DNA from 2 places in the Streptomyces sp. NPDC002896 genome. Region 2 is predicted to be linked to the other one. Evidence: predicted binding sites of a transcription regulator. Region 2 holds the regulator's gene; the other holds the start of a gene.
What was found. Region 2 encodes HspR, which represses chaperone genes until heat shock. Its sites were predicted from a motif close to TTGAGNNNNNNNNNCTCAA; they were not measured.

Region 1 (7,957 bases), on a different contig from region 2:
GACCAGGAGGTGGAGGAGCTCAAGGTCCGCAACGGTGTCGTACGCGGTGGCCCCGCCGACGGGCGCCCGGCGCTGGACACCGCCGTGAAGGCGGCGAACACCATCCTCGCGCTGTCCGGCACGACCAACGGGCGCCTGGCCACGCAGGGTTTCCGCACCCTGGAGGCGCGCACCGGCCAGGAGATGGCGCATCTGGCGGCCGAGCACGAGGGCAAGCGCATCACGTACGCGGACACGCAGGCCGCGCCCGTCCCGGTCATCACCTCACCGGAGTGGTCGGGGAGTGAGTCCGGTGGCCGCCGCTACACCGCGTTCACGCTCAACACCGAGCATCTGAAGCCCTGGCACACCCTCACCGGCCGGCAGCACTTCTTCCTCGACCACGACTGGATCCACGAGCTGGGCGAGGCGCTGCCCGTCTACCGGCCGCCGCTGGACATGAACCGCCTGTTCGGCGAGCCACGGCTGGGGCCCGATGGACAGCGGGAGGTGACGGTCCGTTACCTGACCCCGCACAACAAGTGGTCGATCCACTCCGAGTACCAGGACAACCTGTTCATGCTGTCGCTCTCCCGCGGCGGCCAGAACATCTGGATGTCCCCGCAGGACGCGGACGCGATCGGCGTCCGGGACGACGACTGGATCGAGGCCGTCAACCGCAACGGCGTGGTCGTCGCCCGCGCGGTCGTCTCGCACAAGATGCCGCCGGGCACGGTCTACATGCACCACGCCCAGGAGCGCACCGTGAGCGTCCCGAAGACCGAGACGACCGGTAAACGCGGCGGCATCCACAACTCCCTGACCCGCGTGCTGCTCAAGCCGTCGCATCTCATCGGCGGGTACGCCCAGCTGTCATGGGGCTTCAACTATCTGGGCCCGACGGGCAACCAGCGCGACGAGGTGACGGTCATCCGCCGCCGCTCGCAGGATGTGGAGTACTGACATGCGCCCGATGGCCCAGATCGCCATGGTCATGAACCTCGACAAGTGCATCGGCTGCCACACCTGCTCGGTGACCTGCAAACAGGCGTGGACCAACCGCACCGGCATGGAGTACGTCTGGTTCAACAACGTCGAGACGCGCCCAGGACAGGGCTATCCGCGCCGCTACGAGGACCAGGAGCGGTGGCGCGGCGGCTGGGAGCTGAACAAGCGGGGCGCCCTGAAGCTCAAGGCGGGCGGCCGGTTCCGCAAGCTGGCCGGGATCTTCTCCAACCCCGTACTGCCGGAGATCAAGGACTACTACGAGCCCTGGACGTACGACTACCAGAACCTCACCGACGCCCCGCTCGGCGACGACTTCCCCGTCGCGCAGCCGCTGTCGCAGATCACCGGCAAGCCGATGAAGATCGAGTGGTCCTCGAACTGGGACGACAGCCTCGCGGGCGCGCCCGAGCACGGGGACCTCGACCCGATGGTCGCCAAGGTCCGCGAACAGGCCGCGGAGAAGGTCAAGTTCGCGTACGAACAGGCCTTCATGTTCTTCCTGCCGCGGATCTGCGAGCACTGCCTGAACCCGTCGTGCGTGGCGTCCTGCCCGTCCGGCGCGATGTACAAGCGGGCTGAGGACGGCATCGTGCTGGTCGACCAGGACCAGTGCCGCGGCTGGCGCATGTGCGTCACCGGCTGCCCGTACAAGAAGGTGTACTTCAACCACCGCACCGGCAAGGCCGAGAAATGCACGTTCTGCTATCCGCGCGTGGAGGTGGGCCTGCCGACGGTGTGCTCTGAGACCTGCGTGGGGCGGCTGCGCTACCTCGGTGTGATGCTGTACGACGCGGACAAGGTGACCGCGGCCGCGTCCGTGAAGGACGACAAGGCGCTGTACGAGGCCCAGTTGGGGGTCTTCCTCGATCCTCACGACCCGGGTGTGCAGCGGGCGGCCGAGGAGGCCGGGATTGCGTACGACTGGATGGAGGCGGCGCGCCGCTCCCCCGTGCACGCCCTCATCAGCAAGTACAAGGTCGCGCTGCCGCTGCATCCCGAGTACCGCACGATGCCGATGGTCTGGTACATCCCGCCGCTGTCGCCCGTCGTGGACGCGCTGGCCGAGACGGGCTTCGACGGCGAGGAAGCGGGCAACCTATTCGGCGCCATCGACACGCTGCGGATCCCGCTCGAGTATCTGGCGGAGCTGTTCACGGCGGGCGATGTGGGGCCGGTCCGGGCCTCGCTGGAGAAGCTCGCCGCGATGCGGTCGTACATGCGTGCAATCAACCTCGGGGACCAGCCGGACTCCTCCATCGCCGCGTCGGTCGGCATGGACGGGCAGACCATCGAGGAGATGTACCGGCTGCTGGCGATCGCCAAGTACGAGGAGCGGTACGTCATCCCGACCGCGGCGGTCGGCGACGCGGCCCGCCTCGAGGAGACGGCTCTCCCGGCCGATCTGCCGGACACCTGCAGCCTCGACTTCGAGGGCGGTCCCGGCATGGGCGGCGACGGACCGCTCGGCCAGGACTCCGGGCGCAGGCATCTGCCGCTGGTCTCCGTGGAGAACTTCCACGTACTGCGGGAGCGGCAGACCGCCGACAAGGAGAGCGAACTGAAGGGGGATCCGCCGTGACGTCCTCTGCCGTGCTGTACCAGGCCGCCGCGTACTGCCTGGGCTATCCCGACGACGAGTTCCGTGAGCGGCTGCCGCTGCTGCGGGCCGCCGCTCCCGAGCTGGGCGGCTTCCTCGACCACGCGGCGGCCGAGGCGCCCGCGGACCTCGCCGCGCACTACGTCCGGGTCTTCGACTTCAAGAACCGGCACAGCCTGTATCTGAGCTGGTGGCGGGACGGTGACACGCGGCGGCGCGGCATGTCGCTGGTCCGCTTCAAGGAGACCTACCGGGCGCACGGCCTGGAGTTCACCGGCGAAGAGCTGCCCGACTTCCTGCCGGTGGTGCTGGAGTTCTCGGCGCAGGCCGGGCCGGTACTGCTCAAGGAGCACCGCGCAGGCCTGGAGCTGCTGCGGCTCGCTCTCACGGACTTCGGCACGCCGTACGCGCGCGTGCTGGACGCGGTGTGCGCCACGCTGCCGGGTCCGTCGCCGAAGGACCGGGCCGCGGCGCTGGCCCTTGCCCGGTCGGGCCCGCCACGCGAGGAGGTGGGCCTGGAGCCCTTCGGACTCATCGCGGAGCGACCTGTTGCGGAACCACCCATCGGAGAGCCACCCATCGGAGAGCCACTCATCGGAGATCGTTCATGAAGACACTGCTGTGGGGGGTCCTGCCGTACATCGCCTTCGTGCTGCTGGTCGCGGGCACGATCTGGCGGTTCCGCTACGACAAGTTCGGCTGGACGACGCGCTCGTCGCAGATCTACGAGTCGAAGCTGCTCAACATCGCGTCACCGGTGTTCCACTACGGCATCCTCTTCGTGCTGGTGGGCCATTTGGTGGGGCTGTTCATCCCGGAGTCGTGGACGGACGACATCGGCCTCAACGAGCACACGTACCACCTGCTGTCGCTCTACGGCGGGACGGCGGCCGGGGTACTGGCCCTGGCCGGCATCGCGCTGCTCGTGTACCGGCGGCGCACCAAGGCCCCGGTGTTCCGCGCCACGACCGCCAACGACAAGCTGATGTACCTGGTGCTGGTGGCCGCGCTCGTGCTCGGCATGGTCGCCAAGCTGATGCACGTCTCCGGCGACGGCTACAACTACCGTGCCACCATCGCCCCTTGGGCACGCAGCCTGTTCACGCTGCAGCCCAAGACGGACCTGATGGCGGGCGTGCCGGTGATGTACCAGATCCACGCGGTGGTGGGCGTGCTCCTCATCGCCCTGGTCCCCTTCACCCGCCTCATCCACATGTTCAGCGCCCCGATCCAGTACCTGTTCCGCCCGTACGTGGTGTACCGCACGCGCGACCCGGAGCAACTGGGGGCGCGGCCGGAGAGGCGGGGGTGGGAGCGGACCGGGGTGTAGCCGCTGCTCAGGCAGCCCCGCCCTTCGACTCCTTGTCCTCGTCGACGATCTCGGCGTCGACCACGTCCTCGTCCGACTTGGGACTCTCGGTACCCGTACCGCTCTCGCCTCCTGAGCCTGATGCGGCCTGGGCCTGTGCGTACATCGCCTGCCCCATCTTCTGGCTGACAGTGCCCAGCTTCTCCACGCCCGAGCGCAGCGCCGCCGTATCCTCGCCGCCCGCCTCCAGAAGCCCCTTCAGCTCGCTCACCGCCGCCTCCACCTCCGACTTCGTATCACCCGGGATCCGCTCGCCGTTCTCGGCGAGGAACCGCTCGGTCTGATACACGAGCTGTTCCGCCTGGTTGCGGGTCTCGGCGGCCTCGCGGCGCCGGCGGTCCTCGTCGGCGTACTGCTCGGCGTCGCGCATCATGCGGTCGATGTCGTCCTTGGGGAGCGCCGAGCCGCCCGTGACGGTCATCTTCTGCTCGCGGCCCGTCGCGAGGTCCTTCGCGGAGACGTGCATGATGCCGTTGGCGTCGATGTCGAAGGTGACCTCGATCTGTGGGACGCCGCGCGGCGCGGGCGGCAGCCCGGTGAGGTCGAAGACGCCGAGCTTCTTGTTGTACGCGGCGATCTCGCGCTCACCCTGGTAGACCTGGATGCCGACGGACGGCTGGTTGTCGGTGGCCGTCGTGAAGATCTCCGAACGCTTCGTGGGGATCGTCGTGTTGCGTTCGATGAGCTTCGTCATGATGCCGCCCTTGGTCTCGATGCCGAGGGACAGCGGCGTCACGTCGAGCAGCAGGACGTCCTTGACGTCGCCGCGCAGCACGCCGGCCTGGAGCGTGGCGCCGACGGCGACGACCTCGTCCGGGTTGACGCCCTTGTGCGGGTCCTTGCCGGTGAGGTGCTTGACCAGGTCCGTGACGGCGGGCATGCGCGTCGAGCCGCCGACGAGGATCACGTGGTCGATCGCGGAGAGCTCGATTCCGGCGTCCTTGACGGCCTGGTGGAAGGGGGTCTTGCAGCGGTCGAGGAGATCTCCGGTCAGCTCCTGGAACTGGGCGCGCGTCAGCTTCTCGTCCAGGTGCATCGGGCCCTCGGGCGAGGCGGTGATGTAGGGGAGGTTGATGGTCGTCTCGGTCGACGAGGACAGCTCGATCTTCGCCCGCTCCGCGGCCTCGCGCAGCCGCTGCAGCGCCATCTTGTCCAGCGAGAGGTCGATGCCGTACGCGTTCTTGAACTGCTTGACGAGATGGTCGACGATCCGCTGGTCCCAGTCGTCGCCGCCCAGATGCGTGTCGCCGTTGGTGGCCTTCACCTCGATGACGCCGTCGCCGATGTCGAGGAGCGACACGTCGAAGGTGCCGCCGCCCAGGTCGAAGACGAGGACGGTCTGCTCCTCGCCGCGGTCGAGGCCGTAGGCGAGGGCCGCGGCCGTCGGCTCGTTGATGATGCGCAGCACCTTGAGCCCGGCGATCTCACCGGCCTCCTTGGTGGCCTGGCGCTGGGCGTCGTCGAAGTACGCGGGGACGGTGATCACCGCGTCGGTGACGTTCTCGCCCAGGTACGACTCGGCGTCCCGCTTCAGTTTCTGCAGGACGCGCGCGGAGAGCTCCTGTGCGGTGTAGCGGGTGCCGTCCACGGAGCCCTGGTCGGGGAAGCGCCAGTGGGCGTCGCCCATGTGCCGTTTCATGGAGCGTGCGGTGCGCTCCACGTTGGTGACCGCCTGCCGCTTGGCCACCTCGCCCACGAGGACCTCGCCGTTCTTGGCGAAGGCGACGACCGATGGTGTGGTGCGCGCGCCCTCGGCATTGGGGATGACGGTGGGCTCACCGCCCTCCAGCACGGCCACCACCGAGTTCGTCGTACCGAGGTCGATTCCGACCGCACGTGACATGTCCGTCCCCTTCCGCTGAACCCGGGGTTTCCACTCTCAGCACAAAACTTGAGTGTCCACTTGTCAATCCCTGGGGGCCGGATGCGGCCGTGCCGCCGTCCGCTTCGGGCTGGACGACGGCACGGTCGATGCAGGGTGGACGGCCGGTGTCCGGCTTCAGCCGACGAGCTTCGCGTCCAGCGTGATCGTCGTGCCGGTCAGTGCCTGGCTCACCGGGCAGTTCTTCTTGGCGTCCTCGGCGGCCGAGACGAACGTCGCCTCGTCGATGCCGGGCACCTGGCCCTCGACGGTCAGATGGATCCCGGTGATGCCCGTACCGGGCTGGAATGTCACGTCCGCCGAGGTGGTGAGGCGGGTCGGCGGATTGCCGGCGCCCGTCAGGCCGTGGGACAGCGCCATGGAGAAGCAGCTGGAGTGGGCGGCGGCGATCAGCTCCTCGGGGCTGGTCTTGCCGTTCGCCTTCTCGGCCCGGGACGGCCAGGACACCGGCTGCTCGCCGATGCCGGAGGAGTCGAAGGTGACGACGCCGTTGCCCTCGAGCAGGTTGCCTTCCCAGACGGTGTGTGCGGAGCGCGTGGTTGCCACGATGTATCCCTTCAGTGAGGTCCCGTGTCGTGTCCGGGTTCCGTAACCACCATCCGATCACACCCGGACCCGGCGCACCCGGAAGAACGGCTCACGCCTCTTCTGCCGGTACGGCTTCTTCGTCCCGTACCGCTTCGTGTGCGCCCACCGGCACCTGGGGTCCGTCGCCGTCGCTCAGCCAGCGCCGGAAGACTTTGTGCAGTTGTTCGGCGCCGATCAGCTCCTGGCCGTCGTCGACCGGCGCGGAGAGCGCGTACGGCGACAGCAGGAAGGGCTGGCTCTGGGCGCCGCCGAGCCCGCCGTGCGAGCCGATCTGCTCCTCGAAGGCGTGGACCTCGCCCTCCTCGGGGTCGTACCAGGAGTTGACCATGATGTCGGCGGTGCGCGGGAAGGAGTGGGTGCGGCGCACGGCGTCGGCGGCGCCGGGGCCGAAGGCCGCGAGCGGCCCGGGGTCCCCGTCCAGCTCGTCGAGGGGTATCTGCGCGCTGTGCGCGCCGAGCACGAGCCCGTCGTGCTCCTCGCTGTCGACGAGCACGAAGCCGATGCCCGGGTGGTTGGCGAGGGTGGACAGCAGCGCGGGATGGCGCCGGTCGATCTCCTCGCGCGTCATGCGGTGCGGCACGTCCGGGAAGGAGATGAGCCCGAGGTTGCCGGACGCGAGCACGACAGGGCCTGAGCGGCGGGACGGGCGGCGCTGCTCCGCCTCCTCCTCGACGGGCCGGTGCAGAGCGGCCCGGACCGCGGCCCGCGCCTCCGTGCCGCTGCGCGTCCGCTCCACCCGGCGCCGCACGGGCAGCCCGCACCCGGCCCTGACCAGGTCGGCGAGGGTGAGGCCGTAGCGGGAGAGGAAGGTCTCACCGGGACTCTGCCCGTGATCGGAGAGCACCACGATGCGGTACGGCCGCGGGGCGTGCTCGGCGACCTTGGCGATCAGGGCGAGGGACCGGTCGAGCCGCTGCAGCACCTTCTCCGCGTCGCGGCTGCGCGGCCCGGAGTGGTGGGCCACTTCGTCGTATGCGACGAGGTCGGCGTACACGGCGCGGCGGCCGACGAGCATGTCGCCGACGACCGCGGCGACCACGACGTCTCGCTCGACGACCGTCGCGAAGGCCCGGACGAACGGATACAGGCCGCCGCGGGAGACGCGCGGCCGCCGCTTTGTGAGCAGGGCGTGCGTCGACTCGGCGATCTCGCGGCAGACCTCCGCGACGAACGACATGGCGGTACGGACGGCGTTGGCGGGGTCGGAGAAGTAGGCGAAGTAGCCGGCGCGGGAGCGGTTCTCGCGGCCGCGGCGGGCGGCGACGGACAGGACGAGGGCGAGCTGGTCGGCGCCGCCGCTGAACAGGTTGCCGCGGCTGGCGCCGTCGAGGCTGAGCAGACCCCCGTCGCCGGTGTGCGCGATGGCGCGGCGCTGGAGTTCGGCGGCGCTGCTGGGGCGGTTGCAGACCATGACCTCGCGGGTGTCCTTCTCGTACCAGCGGAAGGCCGGGATGTCGTGGTTGGTGCCGTGCAGGATGCCGAGCTGGCTGGCGCCGGTCTGGCTGGACCAGTCGGTGCGCCAGGGGGTGAGCCG
Region 2 (7,957 bases):
GCACTTCGGGTTCAAGGTCGGGATCGACCTGGGGTGGTACGTGAACACGCAGCACCCCGAACACCCGAATCTGAGCCTGGACTTCGTCCAGCGCGATCACGAGTCGTGGCCTGAGGCGACGCGGGGCAAGGCGGTCGTCGGCACGCTCCTCGCCTTCCTGGTCGAGGACGTCGACACCGAGCACGAGCGGTTGCGGGCGGCCGGTCTCGAGGTGGTCCTGCCGCTGGTCACCGAGCCGTGGGGGCAGCGCCGGTTCCAGGTCGCCGGGCCCGACGGCGTACTGGTGGAGGTACTGCAGACGGTGGCGCCGGACCCGCAGTGGCTGGCCGCGAACGGTCTGGCCGGCTGAGCGGTGGTCATGTTTCGGGCTCCGCTTCGGGGTGGGGCCCGAAGCGGAGGGGGCGGGGCTTCGCGACCGAGGCGCTGTGCGGGCTGCTGGACTTCGCGTTCGCCACCGGCCGATGGGCAACCTTTCTCCCCTCCGCGGCAACCCACGAGCAACAGCACCTCAGCTCAGCTCAGAAGGATGGCCGCTCATGGGACGCCGTACGAGAACGATCACCGCCGGTCGCCACCGCGGCAGCGACGGCGGCCGTGGCCGCAGGCAGCGGATAGTGCTGACGGCTGCGGGCACGGCAGTGGCGGCGCTGGCGGTGTACGGAACGGCGTCGGCCGTGGTCGGCGGGTCCACGGAAGCCGAGGGGAGCCAGGCCGCGGAGGCCACGGCGAGTGAGACGGCCGATGCCGCGAAGGAGAGCACCGCCGCGAGCGCGGCTCCCCAGGCGGCCGGGGACACGGCGGAGGCGACCGCCAAGAGCGGGACGACCGCCGAAGCCACCAAGCAGAGCACGACGGCCGCCGCCACCCGCTCCCTCGCCGCACGCATCACAACCACCACCGTCACACTCCCGGCCAAACTGACGTACCTCTCCGCCGGCTACAACAGCACCAAGGAATGGACCCGTACCGTCACGGCCGTCGCACCCAACGGCACGCGGCGCGTCGCCTGGCCCGCGTCCGACGGCGTCCACGTCACCACGCTGACCGCCTCCGGCGCCCGGTCCGGGAAGGACATCGTGGTCAAGGGCGCGAAGGAGGTGGGCGGGCTGGTCGCCCACAACGACGGCTTCGCACTGCTCACCCGCGTACCCGACACCAACAAGTGGAAGGAGACGGCGGCCGCGATCGTCCGGTGGAAGACGGGCGCCACCAAGGCCGCGTGGACCCGGAAGCTGACCGGAACCGCCAGCCATGACACCTCGCCGGTGCTGGACGGCCAACTCGCCTGGAACGGCACCAAGTACGGCGCCTACTTCGTCGTACACGGCGCGGGCGGCGCGGCCGACGGGCACTTCGGCGACAAGCTCGCGTACGTCAGTGGATCCGGCACGAGGCTCGGCGGCGGCTGGGACTGGGGCTGCAGCCACAACGAGGGCATAGCCCTGCACGCCGAGAAGTCGGGCGCCTTCACCTCGCTCTGCCACGACGACTGGCGGTCGGGCCTGATGGTCTCGACGGGGATCGGCGCCCCGGACAACGCGCCGGTCGTGCAGCGCGAACAGTGCTGGGCAGGCTACTGCGGCGGCACCTTCGCAGGCCGTACGGGCGAGATCGTCAAGAACGCCTCCACCGGCCGGTACGTCACGGCGTACGCATCGCGCGGCACGGCTTCCGCCAAGAAGAACCCGGACGACGCGAGCGGACGCGGCTGGACGGTGACCCCGAAGTGGAAGACCCACCAGGTGACCGTGGCCTTCCTGAAGAACCGTTCCACCCTCTCCGGCAAGCCGGTCCACCTGACCTCGGCGCCCGGCACGGAGCACGTCAACGTCCACGTGGCCCCGTACGGAAAGAACAAGCTGCTCCTCTCCTGGGAGTCCCTGAAGAACGCCACGTGCGCGAACGGCACCTGCACCGGGACCTTCACGGGTACGCATATGCGTCTCATCGACTGGAACGGCACGTTTCTCGGCGCGGACAAGGTCGTCACTTCCCGCATCGCCGGCGACATCGCCGTACTGCCGGACGGCGACCTGACCTGGGCCTACGCCGCGGCGACCCCGGACTACCGCACCACGCTCACGGGCTCGTCCCCCACGACGACCAAGCTGACGGTGGCGCGCCTGGACGTGTCCTGACCGCACTGGAAACGACACCCTGAACAGGCCGTGGGCCGGGATGCCCGCTCTCCCGCCCCACGGCCCCTGACCGCTGTCGGTGCCTAGCAGAACCCAAGCCTCCCGAACCGCGACCCCCACACCGTCGCGCTCACATGCCGCTCGTTCACGAACCACGCCCGCTGGCCGACCGGGCAGCTGCTCGTGCCCACCGGGTCGATCGAGACGGCGGAGTAGTCGCCCCAGCGTTCGACGGTGTCGGAGGAGGGGTTGTACGCAGCGGTGGCCCGGGCGAAGCTCGTGCCACCGGTGACGTTCGACGCTTCGGTCGCGAGGCGGCCGCCGGCCTTCACCGTCGCCTGGCGGGTGACTCCGCTCGCGACATTGGTGGCGGTCCAGGTGAAGAACATCCGCCCGATCGGGTTCGCCGAGGTGCCGCCCACGGCCGAGCCCGCCACCGAAGGGTTGAAGTCGTCCGAGGTCGCGGACTCGAAGACGAATCCGGAGAGACCGGCAGGGACGGTGTTCGTCGCCGTGTCGATCTGGTACCACTTCGCCGTCGCACGGTTGCCCGCATTGATGGTGTGGACGTTCAACAGATGGCTGCCGATCTGGGTACTGACGTTCTGGAAGCGGGCGTTCAGTGTGTCGAGCCGGTCGGTCGAACCCGGCTGGCGGGCGTCCGGCGGAACGGCGAACGCCGGCACCGGCACATTGCCCTGGAGCACGACGGACGCGGTGCTCCGACCGAGGCCCGTGGCCCGGAACAGCGCCAGCCGGGCCGGATCGCCGGCACTCGCCGCCACGAGGAACGCGTTGGCGTTGTTGTCCTCCACGATCGGAGGCGCCACGGTCCCCGGCGTACCGAGGTCGAAGTACGGCCGCGCGAACGAACGGCCGTTGTAGGCCGCCGCCTTGGGGATGCCGAACGCCCGCGAGCGGAGGTAGGCGTCGGTGTCCCCGCTGAAGATGTTGGCGGTGACGATCAGGGCGTCCTGGTCCATGCCGAGCTGGGGGTAGTCGAAGAAGTCCCCCGCCGGCTCCGGCACGTCGAACTTGTAGAGGTAGTACGAGCCCGTGGGGTCGGAGGTCCTGGACACGCCGAGGAACACGTTCTGGACCGTCGCGCTCTCCTGGAAGGCCACGGCGAAGACGACCCAGCGGTCCCACCGCCGGTCGTAGACGATCCGGGGATCGAAGAGGGTCCTCGTCGTGTAGCCGAAGAAGCTGTTCAGGGTCGTGTTCTTGACCAGGGCGCCGTCCGACTTCCGGAAGATGCCCAGACCCCTGTGGTTGGTGATCTCGACGAAGTGGTTCACGCCGACGGCTCCGTGGGTGTCCGGCGGCCGGGCGCAGCACGATCCCGCGTTCAGGCCCTCGAAGTTGAGCTGGGGGGCGGGCGGTGCCAGGCGCCGGGGCGTGTCACCGGTTCCGGCGGCAGGGCGGTTCTGCGGCGGGAGCTTCATGGACCTGCGCAGCTGCTCCTCGGTCTCCGTAGGCCTGGGCCCGAGCGGGGGCGGTTGCGCGGGCCGGAAGTGCCCGGAGGGGGTGGCGATCCTCGCCGCGGACGCCCGGATCTCGTCCGTGGCCTCGATCGCCCGCTCCCCAGAGCGTCCCTGAGCCTTCGTCGGCCCCGGCGCCAGGCCGAGGATCAGCGCGGACACGGCCGGCAGGAGAGCCACAAGAGGCAGGAGGTGACGCGCTCTTCGCCTGATCAACAACGTGGGACCTCTTCTCGTCACCGAGGGGGTGCGCAGACGCCGTGTACGGGTCGTCGCCATGCGGGGCCGACGCCCTGGCAGACACCTTGGTGAACCCCTCGGGAACAGAGAGGGAACGGAGCGGCGATTCCGTCCGATATCACCCTTTCAGTCAGGGTCGTGCGCTCCGATCAGACCTGGTCAGGGCCCATTCCAGCCGATAAAGTGCGCGCACCGGCGGACCCTTCAGCCCCACCTGACCCCGCCGGCCTCCCCCACGGTCCCGCTGCCCCTCCTCACCCGACCGCGCCCCGGCATCCCCGCCGCGTGGCCCGGGTCTGAAAGAGCCTCATACGTGACCACTCGTGCCCGTACGACCGCCGTGACCTCGGCGGTCGTTCTCGCGACCGCGGGGGGCCTGCTCGCCTCGGTCCCCGCCTCCGCCGCGGTGACCTGCGCATCCCCCGTCTACAAGCGGCAGTTCTACGCGAACACCACCTTCTCCGGTACGCCGAAGAAGACCGACTGCGACTCGAAGATCGACCAGAACTGGGGCACCGGAGCCCCCGCCTCCGGCCTGCCGTCGAACAACTTCGGCGTCCGCTGGACGGTGACCCGCGACTTCGGGTCCGGCGGCCCGTTCGCGTTCCCGGTCGAGTCGCGTGACGGCATCCGCGTCTACCTCGACGGCACCCGCAAGGTGGACCTCTGGAAGAACGTCTCGACGACCCAGAAGAAGACCGTCAACGTCACCATCCCGTCGGGCAAGCACACCCTCCGCATCGACTTCGTCAACTGGACCGGCGCGGCGAACGTCAAGTTCGGCTATGCGCCGAGGACTTCGGCGGACGTCGACAAGGTGAAGCCGCTCGCGCCGACCGGTGCGGCGGTCACGTACGACGCGGCGACCGGCCGGGCCAAGCTCTCCTGGGCGAAGAACAAGGAGATGGACCTCGCGGGGTACCGGGTCTACCGGCGCCTCAAGGGAAGCTCCGACTGGGCGAGGCTGACCACCACCACGGCCACCTCGTACACCGACATTCCGCCCCAGACCGGCGGGACGTACTACTACGAGGTCCGCGCCTATGACAAAGCGGGCAACGAGTCGGCCGGCACGGCCGACCAGGGCGTCACCACCCCCGACAAGACCCCGCCCGCCGCCCCGTTCGTCCAGATGGACGTCTGCGCGGACGACGAGAAGGTCGCCGGCCCGGAGCTTGTCACGACCGTCGCGAACCAGGCCGATATCGCCCTGTACGAGGCGCAGCGCAAGGACCCCGGCACCGGCGCGTGGACCACCGTGTACACGGGCACGAAGGGCGGGTTCTGCGACCGCGGGCAGCCCGCGGACGGCACCGAGGCCACCTACCGGGGCCGGGCCCGGGACGCGGCCGGCAACTGGTCGGTGTACTCGGCCGCCACGACCCTCAAGCTCGAAGACAGGATCGCGCCGGCGGTCCCGGCCGACGCGCACGCCGGGTACCGCTCCGGCGTCCCGCACCTGGTGTGGACGGCGGACGCGGACGTGGCCAAGTACGAGGTTCTCCAGCACGACCCCGCGACCGGCGCCTGGCTGAAGGCCTTCGGCGACAGCGCGACCACGGCGCAGACCGACGTGGTGCCGCTGCAGCAGGTGAAGGTCGCGGACGAGTACCGGTACGCGGTGCGCGCGGTGGACGCCCATGGCAACGCCTCCGCCCCCGTCGAGATCGCCCTGAACATGGCGGAGCGGACCGAGGCGATCTCCCCGTACCAGCTCAGCGCGAGCGTGGCGTGGACCCCGGGGGTCTCGCTGAACTGGAGCAGCACCGACCCCTGGACCGTCGACCTCGGCCACCTGCCCACCTTCGAGATCGTCCGGACGGACACCGCGACCGGTGAGAGCACGACCATCGAGCAGTGCTGGCCGCAGGACGGGGAAGGGCCCCTCCAGCCGCCCACGAACAGCACGTCGAGCGGTGGGGGCAAATTCGACCCCGCCTACGTCGCCTGGGACGACACCGTCGTCAACACGAACTGTCTGGAGGGCTCAGGAGCCTCCGAGACCACGTACGAGTACCGGATCGTCGCGATCGACCGCTACGGCCACCGCTCCCAGCCCAGCGAGCCGGCCACGGCGACCACGACGGACACCGAGTTCCCCGGGCCCGTGGGCGACCTGAAGGCCGAGGTCATCCCGCTGGGCGTCCGGCTCACCTGGAACCCTCCGGCCGACGAGGACGTCACGGGCTACACCGTCTGGCAGAGCGCGACCGACCCCGGCACCGGCGAGACGGTGTGGGAGAGGAACTGCTGGACCAGCACGAACATGCCCGAGACGGAGATCCTCTGCCCGACGCTGCCCGACGGCCGCGAGCACCTCTACCGGGTGGCCGCCTCGGGCGGCGAGTACAGCGACGGCGACCCCGAGGACTACCACTTCACCGAGGTCTCCGTCACCCTGCCCGACACGCGGCCGCCGGGCTGGACCGGAACGACCATCACCGAGGACCAGTACCCGGAGCTCTACGTCCGCTGCGGTGTCACGATCTACGACAGGCCCTGCGGGGACTACACGGACTACCGCTGGGAGCGCTGGGACCCGGCCTCCGCCTCCTGGACCCTGTTCGCCACGGGCAAGGTCGCCGACCCGGACTTCCACCTGGACGAGACGGTGCACGAGGACCGGCTCGGCCTGTACTACTACCGGGCCGTCTACAGCGACCCCGCCGGCAACGAGGAGGTCGTGGAGCAGGAGGCGTACGGCATCTGGGACGACTGGCTCTGAGGCGGCGCGTACCGCGCAGGGCATGTGAAGGGGCCCGGAGGTTCATCTGAACCTCCGGGCCCCTTCCCGTGCTTGACGTGCCGTCAGTCCGGGGACTGCTGCCGCTTCGGGCGCCACACCACCAGCGCACTGGTCTGCTGCACCTCCTGGTACGGCACCAGGTCCCGGCGGTACGACGCGTGGACCGCCGCCTCGCGCTGCCGCATCGTCGCCGCCGCGCCGTCCAGCGCGTCCTGGAGCTCCGCGACGCGCTGCTGGAGCGCCACGACCTGGTTCTCCAGCTCGATGATGCGCTTGATGCCGGCGAGGTTGATGCCCTCGTCCTGCGACAGCTGCTGCACCTGGCGGAGCAGCTCGATGTCGCGGGCCGAGTAGCGCCGGCCCCGGCCGGCGGTGCGGTCGGGCGAGACCAGGCCGAGACGGTCGTACTGACGCAGGGTCTGCGGGTGCAGACCGCTGAGCTGGGCCGCCACCGAGATGACGTACACCGGCGTCTCTTCGGTCAGTTCGTAAGGGCTCCGCCGACGGCTGTCCATTGCGTCATGCTCCCTTCGCGGCCTGGAACAGCTCCGCCCGCGGGTCGTCCCCCGCGGTCGCCTCGCGATACGCCTCCAGGGCGTCCCGAGCCTTGCCCGTCACGTCCTTCGGCACGGCGACCTCGACGGTGACCAGCAGGTCGCCGCGGGTGCCGTCCTTGCGGACCGCGCCCTTGCCGCGGGCGCGCATCGTACGCCCGTTGGGCGTGCCCGGCGGCAGCTTCAGCGTGACCGGCGGGCCGCCGAGCGTGGGCACCTTCACCTCGCCGCCGAGCGCGGCCTCCGCGAAGGTGACCGGCACGGTGACGGTGAGGTTGTCGCCCTTGCGGCCGAACACCGGGTGGGCGTCGACGTGCACGACCACATACAGGTCGCCGGCCGGGCCGCCCCGCTCGCCGGGTGCGCCCTTGCCGCGCAGCCTGATCCGCTGGCCGTCCGTCACCCCCGCGGGGATGCGGACCTGCATGGTGCGGGACGACTTGGCGCGGCCGCTGCCATTGCACTCCAGGCAGGGGTGCTCGGCGATCAGGCCGCGGCCCTTGCAGTCCGGGCACGGATCGGTCAGCGAGAAGCCGCCGCCCGAGCCGCGCGCCACCTGGCCGGTGCCGACGCAGGTCGGGCACACGCGCGGCGTGCCGTTCTTGTCGCCGGTGCCGGAACAGGCCTTGCACGGCGCCTGCGACGACATCCGCAGCGGGACGGTCGCGCCGTCCACCGCCTCCGTGAAGCTCAGCGTGACCTCGGACTCGATGTCCTGGCCGCGCCGCGGCTGCGTACGCGTACCCGCGCCCGCGCCGCCCCGGTTGAACAGGCCCCCGAAGACGTCACCGAGCCCGC

Region 1: a site for HspR is predicted at 5,845-5,863, ahead of dnaK (molecular chaperone DnaK). Genes of this name have one in related genera too.

Annotation. Positions count from the first base shown of each region.
Region 1 is NZ_JBEOVA010000006.1:262,352-270,308, forward strand. It holds gene ABT009_RS12740 (nitrate reductase subunit alpha) at 1-942, shown strand, start outside; gene narH (nitrate reductase subunit beta) at 944-2,566, shown strand; gene narJ (nitrate reductase molybdenum cofactor assembly chaperone) at 2,563-3,195, shown strand; gene narI (respiratory nitrate reductase subunit gamma) at 3,192-3,914, shown strand; gene dnaK (molecular chaperone DnaK) at 3,922-5,796, opposite strand; gene ABT009_RS12765 (OsmC family protein) at 5,953-6,381, opposite strand; gene ABT009_RS12770 (alkaline phosphatase family protein) at 6,473-7,957, opposite strand, start outside.
Region 2 is NZ_JBEOVA010000005.1:266,013-273,969, reverse strand. It holds gene ABT009_RS10710 (VOC family protein) at 1-349, shown strand, start outside; gene ABT009_RS10705 (hypothetical protein) at 537-2,138, shown strand; gene ABT009_RS10700 (hypothetical protein) at 2,222-3,781, opposite strand; gene ABT009_RS10695 (fibronectin type III domain-containing protein) at 4,173-6,584, shown strand; gene ABT009_RS10690 (heat shock protein transcriptional repressor HspR) at 6,668-7,120, opposite strand; gene dnaJ (molecular chaperone DnaJ) at 7,125-7,957, opposite strand, start outside.